4 regions of the Bacillus sp. N5-665 genome follow, and region 4 is predicted to be linked to each of the others. Evidence: riboswitches for the same ligand, from Rfam matches in the RefSeq annotation. Region 4 holds a riboswitch; each other region holds the start of a gene.

Region 1 (2,206 bases), 2.1 Mb from region 4:
TGTTTTTCGCAACATAACGAGCTGCATATGCTGCAGAACGGTCAACTTTCGTTGCATCTTTACCAGAGAATGCACCGCCACCGTGGCGAGCGTATCCACCGTAAGTATCAACGATGATTTTACGTCCTGTTAAACCAGCATCACCTTGTGGTCCACCAATTACGAAGCGGCCAGTTGGATTAATGAAGAATTTCGTTTCTCCATCCATTAATTCTGCTGGAACTACAGCTTTAATTACATGCTCTTTTAAATCGCGATCGATTTCTTCCCATGTAACATCTGGATGATGCTGTGTAGAAATTACGATTGTATCTACACGTACAGGTTTACCATTTTCATCATACTCAACTGTAACTTGCGTTTTTCCATCCGGACGTAAGTATGATAATGTGTCATCTTTACGTACTTCAGTTAAACGGCGAGCTAATTTGTGAGCAAGCGAGATTGGAAGTGGCATTAATTCTTGTGTTTCATTACATGCGAAGCCAAACATTAAACCTTGGTCTCCCGCACCAATTGCCTCAATCTCAGCGTCAGTCATTAGACCTTCGCGTGCTTCTAGCGCTTGGTCAACACCCATAGCGATGTCAGCAGATTGCTCATCGATAGATGTTAAAACTGCACAAGTTTCTGCATCGAATCCATATTTTGCGCGTGTGTAACCAATGCCTTGAATTGTTTCACGAACGATTTTTGGAATATCTACGTAAGTAGAAGTCGTAATTTCCCCCGCTACCAATACTAAACCAGTTGTTACAGTTGTTTCACAAGCTACACGTGCATTTGCGTCCTTTGATAAGATCGCATCTAAAATTGAATCAGAAATTTGGTCACAAATTTTATCTGGATGTCCTTCAGTTACAGACTCAGATGTGAACAGATGACGTTTTTTTGTCATGTGGTAAACCTCCCTACAGTAATTGTATATATTGTACGGAACTCATCCTTAATTTGCCACAAACTGCGACATACATTTATTCTCCCACACAAGCATACAGAAAAACCTTTCCTACTTTACATAGAGGAAAGGTTTAATTTGCTACTTGCATACTGCTTTTTGCCCTTTGCTCTTATCGTTCGAGACCGTTAGCCTCGCACAGGTTTTAGCACCTATTCACCTGTATTTACCACTACAAATGAGGTTGCTGGGCTTCATCGGGCCTGTCCCTCCGCCAGCTCGGGATAAGAGAGTATCCGTCCCAACCTATACTAAAGAAATGATATTCATTTGTCAATTAATATTCACATTTTCCTGAAAGTTTTTCTCAATACGCCTGGAATGAAATATTAATAAGGAAATAATACATTCACACAAACAAAAAGAAATAAATAGTATACATTATTTATATAATTGTGTTATACTCTTGTTGGGGATTACGAGAAATATTTCATTAAATGAAAAGGATGGTATATAAATATGAGTACTGTGAATGTCCAAATTGGTTTACACGAATTATTGAACGGAAGCAATGCACAGATTCAACTAAGTGTTCCGCAATTAGTGGAAAAAGTATTAATGCGAAATGAAGGGAAATTAACTTCTACTGGTGCCGTTTCTGCTTCAACAGGAAAATATACAGGACGTTCTCCTAAAGATAAATTTATTGTGAAAGAAGCATCGGTTGCTGACAAAATTGCTTGGGGAGCAGTGAATCAGCCGATCTCTGAAGAACATTTTAATAAATTATATACTAAAGTTTTAGAATACTTAAAAGAAAAAGAAGAGTTATTCGTCTTCAATGGATTTGCAGGCGCTGACCGCAATTACCGCCTACCAATTCAAGTTATTAACGAATATGCATGGCACAATTTATTTGTACATCAATTATTTATTCGTCCAACTGAAGAAGAATTAACAACTCATGAATCAGAGTTCACAATTGTTTCTGCACCGAATTTCAAAGCTGATCCAGCTGTTGACGGTACAAACTCTGAAGCATTCATTATGGTTTCATTCGAAAAACGTATCGTACTAATTGGTGGTACAGAATACGCTGGAGAAATGAAAAAATCAATCTTCTCTATTATGAACTTCTTACTACCTGAACAAGATATTCTTTCTATGCATTGCTCTGCAAACGTAGGTGAAGAAGGCGACGTAGCACTATTCTTCGGTTTATCTGGAACAGGTAAAACAACATTATCTGCTGATCCACACCGTAAATTAATCGGTGATGATGAGCATGGTTGGTCTGATAACGGTGTA
Region 2 (2,206 bases), 990 kb from region 4:
ATTTGGATCAAATCCACAATGATATACTTCAACTTCAAATCCTTTTTCTTCTGCTGCCTTAGCTAATTTTTTAAGCATTGTTGATTTCCCAGAGCCTGGGCGTCCTTTTATAAAATAACGATGTGGTAATCCCTCTGTTAAATTAGGAACAAAATCAACTGCTCCTTTCGGTGTAGCTGCCCCTAAAAACCGATGTTTCACAAGCGATTGTTTCCCGCCTTTATCTGTAAATAACTTCTGAATCAGCTGATCGGTTAGTTCATTTGCTTTATTAAAATCAATATTATTAATATATATTTTCTCCCACTCATCATGTATAACTAGTGCCTCGTTAAAACAAGCGTAAGCAGTTTGAAAAGCCTTGCTTGCTTCTGAAACAAATCGTTCAATTTCCACCTTCTGCTTTCTTAATTTATTTGATTCCCAAGCAACCCCTAAATTAATATACTCTTCGACAACTCCTGGCATTTTCGGCTCAATAACATGCGGTGATGTTCCATCAACAATTCCTACTTTTAACTTCGGGATAATTACACCATCAACCGATTTATTATCAGAAGAACAGTGTAAAAATTCAATATCATATCCTTTTTCAACCCACTCACGACCTATTGCTTTGATTAAAGAAGATTTCCCGGTTCCAGGACCACCCTTTAAAATAAATAACCTGTTTAGCCCTTTTAAATTCTCGTCGTATAAATTATGAAATCCTCTAGCTGTATTTCCACCAGCGTAATAATTCAATACATTCCCTGTCACTGCACTCACTCCTTCGCAGCATTCTATTTACATAAGCTACAATATGCGAGCAACTTTATTTGGGTGAATACCTATTTTGTATTGCACGAAAAAAGGAAATGAATTACAATTTAAAAGTAGTGAATATTCAGAAATGAAAACTTAATATGTCTTTATCAAGAGAGGCAGAGGGACCGGCCCTTTGAAGCCCAGCAACCTCAGTTTATATAAACTGAATAGGTGCTAATTCCTGCAAAATGCATTGCATTTTGAAAGATAAAACGTAACTATTGTGTGCAAAACTCATCTTTCTTGATTATGAAAGGTGAGTTTTTTATATTTCAAAACATATATTGGAGGTATTTAAAATGAAAGTAATTGACCTATCACAAACATTTGAAAACAATATGTCTCAATTCCCTGGAACACCAAAAATCAATTTAGGAGCCATTACAAGCGTTGAAGAGACAGGCTATCAAGTTACAGATTTTCATTCTGTCGTTCATGTTGGCACGCATTGTGATGCTCCTGCTCATTTCATTTCAGGCGCAACGACTATTGATCAATTACCCCTAGATCAATTTGTAGGCGAAGCTGTTCTTATTGATGTAACTCATGTACAAGAACGAAAACTACCTAAAGAAGTATTACACAACGCTGACATAAAAGAAGGAGATATTGTTATTTTCCATTCCAATCTATCTACTAAATGGAATACAGAGGCGTATGAGCAAGAAGCTTTTTATCTTTCTGAAGAATTAGCCGAGGAATTAGTTCAATTAAAAGTAAAATCGGTCGGCCTAGATTTCATTTCTCCTGATGAGGTAACGACAGAAACATCACCAATTCATCACATACTACTTGGGAATAATATTTATTTAATTGAAAACTTAACAAACTTAGATGCCATTCACACGAAACGTTTCTTTTTCTCAGCGGCACCTTTAAAAATTAAAGATAGCGACGGTGCTTTTGCAAGAGCATTCGCTGTAATTTTTTAAACAAACTATACAAAAAAGCAAAGATCATCATTGACCTTTGCTTCTATTTTTTTTATTTAAACTAAGAAAGAATTGCTCAACACGAGGACGTAACCAAGCTAAATAATCTTTCTCTTTCTTCTTTGTACAAGCTATTTCTTCCCCATCTACCATTCCAACAAGCTCTAGCTCTAACAGTTGCCTCGTAAATGCTAACATATTTATTTCTTCTTCTGGATACTCTTCTTTTAATTTCTCCTCAATTTCCCCTAATAAAAAACCGTCACGCATCATTGCCAATGCATCAATCCAAAGTGGCGGCATTTCATATTTTTCTCCTGTAATTGTATCTTTTACAATATAATTCTTTTGCTCTTTTCGAAATTGAATCGTGTGTAAACATACAGTCGAATTTAATGTTAATTCCATCATACCACCTCTTTCATAATATCTGCATAGAAAAAAGGATGCGCGTGCACCCCTTCTTT
Region 3 (2,206 bases), 1.0 Mb from region 4:
ATAGTAGCATTCTTAAAAGAAAGATCTTTTGTAGCACAAGCATCATGTATAACGGTACATGGAAAGCCGAAATCAAAAGCAGCCCTTACGGTAGCATCAATACACATATGAGTCATCATCCCGCATATGATGACGTGCTCAATGTCTAAACGTTGTAATTGTTCTAGAAGATCAGTTTCGCGAAAACTATTTGGATAATGTTTGAGTATAACGGTTTCTTCTCTAAGTGGACGTACGCTTTCATGAATATGTACACCTTCTGTATTGGGTAGGAAAAAAGTAGCGTCATCTTTTATTGCTACATGTTGGATATGAAAAATAGGTTCGTTTTTCGTTCTAAAGAGTTGTAGCAGCTGACTAGCATATTGGCTTGCTTCTACTGGATTACGCAATTCCATCTTTCCATGTGGAAAATAATCATTTTGAATATCAACGAGTAAAAGAGCTGTTTTCATATATTTATCTTCCTCCGATTTCATATTCAAATAATGGTATTCAATTTATAGAAAGGATTCTCCTTTTAAAAAATATGAAGGAGGAGAATTTAACATAACTTTAAAAATCATTATTGTATGTGATTTTTTATTTGAAAATTTTAATAGAGGGATAATTAATATTTTTCTAAAAAATGTATTGACTCTTATTATTCTGAGTTCTATAATGAGAATTAATTAAACGACAATTAAATCGATACATTCTTATCCAGAGAGGTGGAGGGACTGGCCCTACGATACCTCAGCAACGGGTTTTTTAATACCGTGCTAACTCCAGCAAGCCTATGAAAGGCTTGGAAGATGAGAAGATGTGAACGAGTACATATAAGTGCTCTCCTTCTTATCTTTACGGTTGATAAGAAGGAGAGCACTTTTTATTTTACCTCGAAAGCTCTACTTCAAGTTTTTACAGCATATAGGAGGGAAGAAAATGATTTCTTTTAACAATGTAAGTAAAGTATATGAATCAGGTGGGCAATCTGTTCATGCGGTGGAGGATGTAACGTTATCAGTTGAGAAGGGCGAAATTTTCGGTATCATCGGTTTTAGTGGCGCTGGAAAGAGTACGTTATTACGCCTAGTAAATATGTTAGAGAAACCAACGGCAGGAACGATTTCAATAGATGATAAAGATATTACATCACTATCGACGAAAGAATTACGAAAGCTAAGACAAAGAATCGGGATGATTTTTCAAAGTTTTAATTTATTTAATTCAAGAACAGTGTTTGGGAATATTGCATACCCATTAAAGTTAGCGAAAGTACCAAAGAATGAGATAAAAGAAAGAGTAAATGAACTGCTGAAGTTTGTAGGATTAGAAGATAAAGCAAACTATTATCCAGAGCAACTATCAGGTGGTCAAAAGCAACGTGTTGGCATTGCTAGAGCACTTGCAACATCGCCAGACATTCTTATATGTGATGAGGCAACATCAGCTTTAGATCCAGAAACAACGACAGAGATTCTGAACTTATTAAAGAAAGTAAATCGAGAATACAATGTAACGATTCTACTCATTACACATGAAATGCATGTTGTGAAAGAAATTTGTCACCGTGTAGCTGTAATGGAGAAGGGAAAGGTTATTGAAGAAGGAAAACTGTTTGACGTTTTCACACAACCAAAAACAAAGACAACTCAAAACTTTGTACGCTCCATTATTAATGATCATTTACCGGAAAGTGTTCTAGGGAAAATTCAAAATGGTGGACAAATTTATCGCTTAACATTTACTGGTGAAGAGACAGGGCAGCCGGTACTATCATATATCGCGAAAAACTATAACGTCGATGTAAACGTACTGTACGGAAATATTATTGAACTTCAAAATGTGCTATTTGGAAATCTACTTGTAGAACTGCAAGGTGAGCAGAAAGAAATTCAAAAAGCATTACAACATCTACGACTACAAGTGCAGCTGAAGGAGGTAGAAGCTCATGCGAGTTGATTGGAGTATATTTTGGCCCCGCATAGTAGATGCGACGGGGGATACCCTCTTAATGGTAATTGTAACCCTTATATTTGCTACAATTCTTGGTATACCTCTAGGTTTACTATTATATGTAACGAGAAAAGGGAACTTTTTAGAAAATAAATGGGTCTTTTCTATTCTTAATATCATTATTAACACAATTCGTCCGGTTCCATTCATTATCTTCTTAGTAGCTTTAAGCCCACTAACAAGAAGTGTTATCGGAACGACGATTGGA
Region 4 (2,206 bases):
GTTTTCACTTTTCCAGACCACCTACCATCTCTCGAATCTCCACCCTCACCTACAGGTAACGTACACTTCTCACAACCAATACTTGGATATCCAACATCATGCAGCGGATTATACGGCAAGCTATGTTTGTATACATATCGCCACACTTCTTTCCACGTCCAATGAATGAGTGGACAAACTTTAATCGATTGAAAACGATGATCTTGATTTATAAACTTTGTATGCTTACGTGTTTCTGATTGTTCCCTCCTTAAGCCCGAAATCCACGCTTTTTCCGCTGCTAATGATTTTTCTAACGGTAAAATTTTTCTAATTTTACAACAAAGGTTCGGATTACTTTCCCATAATTTCTCACCATGCAACTTCGCTTGTTCATCAAGTGCAAGTTCCGGCTGTTTTTCTATAATATTTAATGAAGGAAATCGTTCCCGCACTTTTTGAATTAATTCATACGTTTCTCGAAAATGAACATTTGTATCTAAAAATACAACTTTAGCAGATGGATTTACTTGGTTTATAAGATGCAGTAATACCATCCCTTCCACTCCGAAGCTACATGCATATACAATTTCACTTTTATATTCTTTATAAGCCCAACTTAATACTGATAGCGCGCCTTTCGTTTCATCTTCTTCTGAAAATGGAACATTATTTTCTTCCCACGTTTCATACGTCAACATGTTTTTTCCCCCTGTAAAAGCAAAAAGACGGTTTTAACCTAATATAATAGGTTAAAACCGCCTCTAGTTTTTCTAGTCAGCGCTTTTTACTTTAAACGTACCTTTTCACTTTTCTCTAATTGAATGACTTTCCCATCTTGCACAACAATTGTAATTGAACCATATTTCATATCAGCAAGCATCGCTTGAATTTTCTCAGATACTTCCTCAAAATGTTCCCGTACACTCACGCGAACAGCCCCCCTTTTTATTCATAAAAAAAATCTTTCCCATTTCGAAAAGACTGTTCGGTAATATATTTTACCTTATCTTTCAAAATGGATTCCATTTTGCTGGATTTAGCACCTTGCTTTCTATAAGCAGGTTGCCGAGCTTCTTCGGGCCAGTTCCCTCCGCTTCTCTTGATAAGCTTTGTATTTGTATTTTATCACAATTCTGATTTTTTTCAATCCTAGTTTTCCGATATATTTTAATTATTTTATTTTACAAAAAAGGAATTGCCCATCCGAACAACTCCTTTTCTCTATTTAAACAAGTTCTTTAATACGTATGCGATCGTTCCCAATAATATTTTCATATGTTTCGCGTTCTACAACAATTTGTGATGTGCCGCCTTTCGCGAAGACGACAGCTGGTCTACGAATCCGATTATAATTATTCGCCATCGAGTACCCGTATGCCCCTGTACAAGAAATTGCTAGTAAATCGGCAGAAGCAACTTTCGGTAGAGTAATATCCCAAATTAACATATCTCCACTCTCACAGCACTTCCCAGCAATCGAAACAAGTTCCTCATTCTCATCATTCCCTCGATTTGCTAACATCGCTTCATAACGAGCGTTATATAAAGCAGGTCTTAAATTATCAGTCATCCCACCATCCACTGATACATATTTCCGAATACCAGGAATGTCTTTCACAGATCCGACTGTATAAATTGTCGTTCCAGCATCACCTACAATACTACGGCCTGGTTCAACCCATATTTCTGGCAAGGGATAATTACATACTGTAAATTGTTCCCTCACTGCACTTGTTACAGCTCGCACATATGTCTCAAGAGTTAATGGCGTATCTGACTCTGTGTAGCGTATTCCGAATCCTCCGCCTACATTTAATACTTTTACTACATAGTTCGCGCGTTCTCTCACCTGTTCTAAAAATTGATGAAGAACTTCAATCGCTCGAACAAATCCAGCCGTTTCAAATATTTGCGATCCGATATGTGAATGAATTCCTAACACATTATAATTTGATTTTTGTAAAGCAAGCTCAATTGCTTGCATCGCTTGACCATTTGAAACTCCAAACCCAAATTTCGAATCATCTTGACCTGTTGTAATATATTCATGTGTGTGCGCCTCTACTCCAGGCGTTACACGGATTAATATGTTCACAAATTGCCCATGTTGCACTGCTAAATCATGCAAAATTTCTAATTCTAAGAAATTATCTACGACAAAACAACCAATATTTGCCTGCAGAGCCATCACGATTTCTTCTTCTGTTTTATTATTGCCGTGAAA

What was found. A riboswitch is a leader RNA that binds a small molecule or an ion and turns the genes downstream of it on or off. The one in region 4 is predicted to bind S-adenosylmethionine.
Region 1: linked by a shared signal. The riboswitch ahead of metK (methionine adenosyltransferase) and the one ahead of MNO09_RS23840 (YezD family protein) in region 4 are both predicted to bind S-adenosylmethionine.
Region 2: linked by a shared signal. The riboswitch ahead of MNO09_RS28910 (cyclase family protein) and the one ahead of MNO09_RS23840 (YezD family protein) in region 4 are both predicted to bind S-adenosylmethionine.
Region 3: linked by a shared signal. The riboswitch ahead of MNO09_RS29155 (methionine ABC transporter ATP-binding protein) and the one ahead of MNO09_RS23840 (YezD family protein) in region 4 are both predicted to bind S-adenosylmethionine.

What each region holds. Positions count from the first base shown of each region.
Region 1 covers NZ_CP093325.1:696,233-698,438, reverse strand. Annotated here, with positions in the region: gene metK (methionine adenosyltransferase) at 1-898, opposite strand, end outside; SAM riboswitch class I at 1,068-1,189, opposite strand; gene pckA (phosphoenolpyruvate carboxykinase (ATP)) at 1,418-2,206, shown strand, end outside.
Region 2 covers NZ_CP093325.1:5,135,061-5,137,266, forward strand. Annotated here, with positions in the region: gene MNO09_RS28905 (PRK06851 family protein) at 1-759, opposite strand, end outside; SAM riboswitch class I at 909-1,021, shown strand; gene MNO09_RS28910 (cyclase family protein) at 1,107-1,739, shown strand; gene MNO09_RS28915 (hypothetical protein) at 1,767-2,147, opposite strand.
Region 3 covers NZ_CP093325.1:5,186,389-5,188,594, reverse strand. Annotated here, with positions in the region: gene MNO09_RS29160 (cysteine hydrolase family protein) at 1-455, opposite strand, end outside; SAM riboswitch class I at 696-801, shown strand; gene MNO09_RS29155 (methionine ABC transporter ATP-binding protein) at 925-1,944, shown strand; gene MNO09_RS29150 (methionine ABC transporter permease) at 1,934-2,206, shown strand, end outside.
Region 4 covers NZ_CP093325.1:4,149,886-4,152,091, forward strand. Annotated here, with positions in the region: gene MNO09_RS23835 (phosphoadenylyl-sulfate reductase) at 1-680, opposite strand, end outside; gene MNO09_RS23840 (YezD family protein) at 767-910, opposite strand; SAM riboswitch class I at 983-1,091, opposite strand; gene lysA (diaminopimelate decarboxylase) at 1,208-2,206, opposite strand, start outside.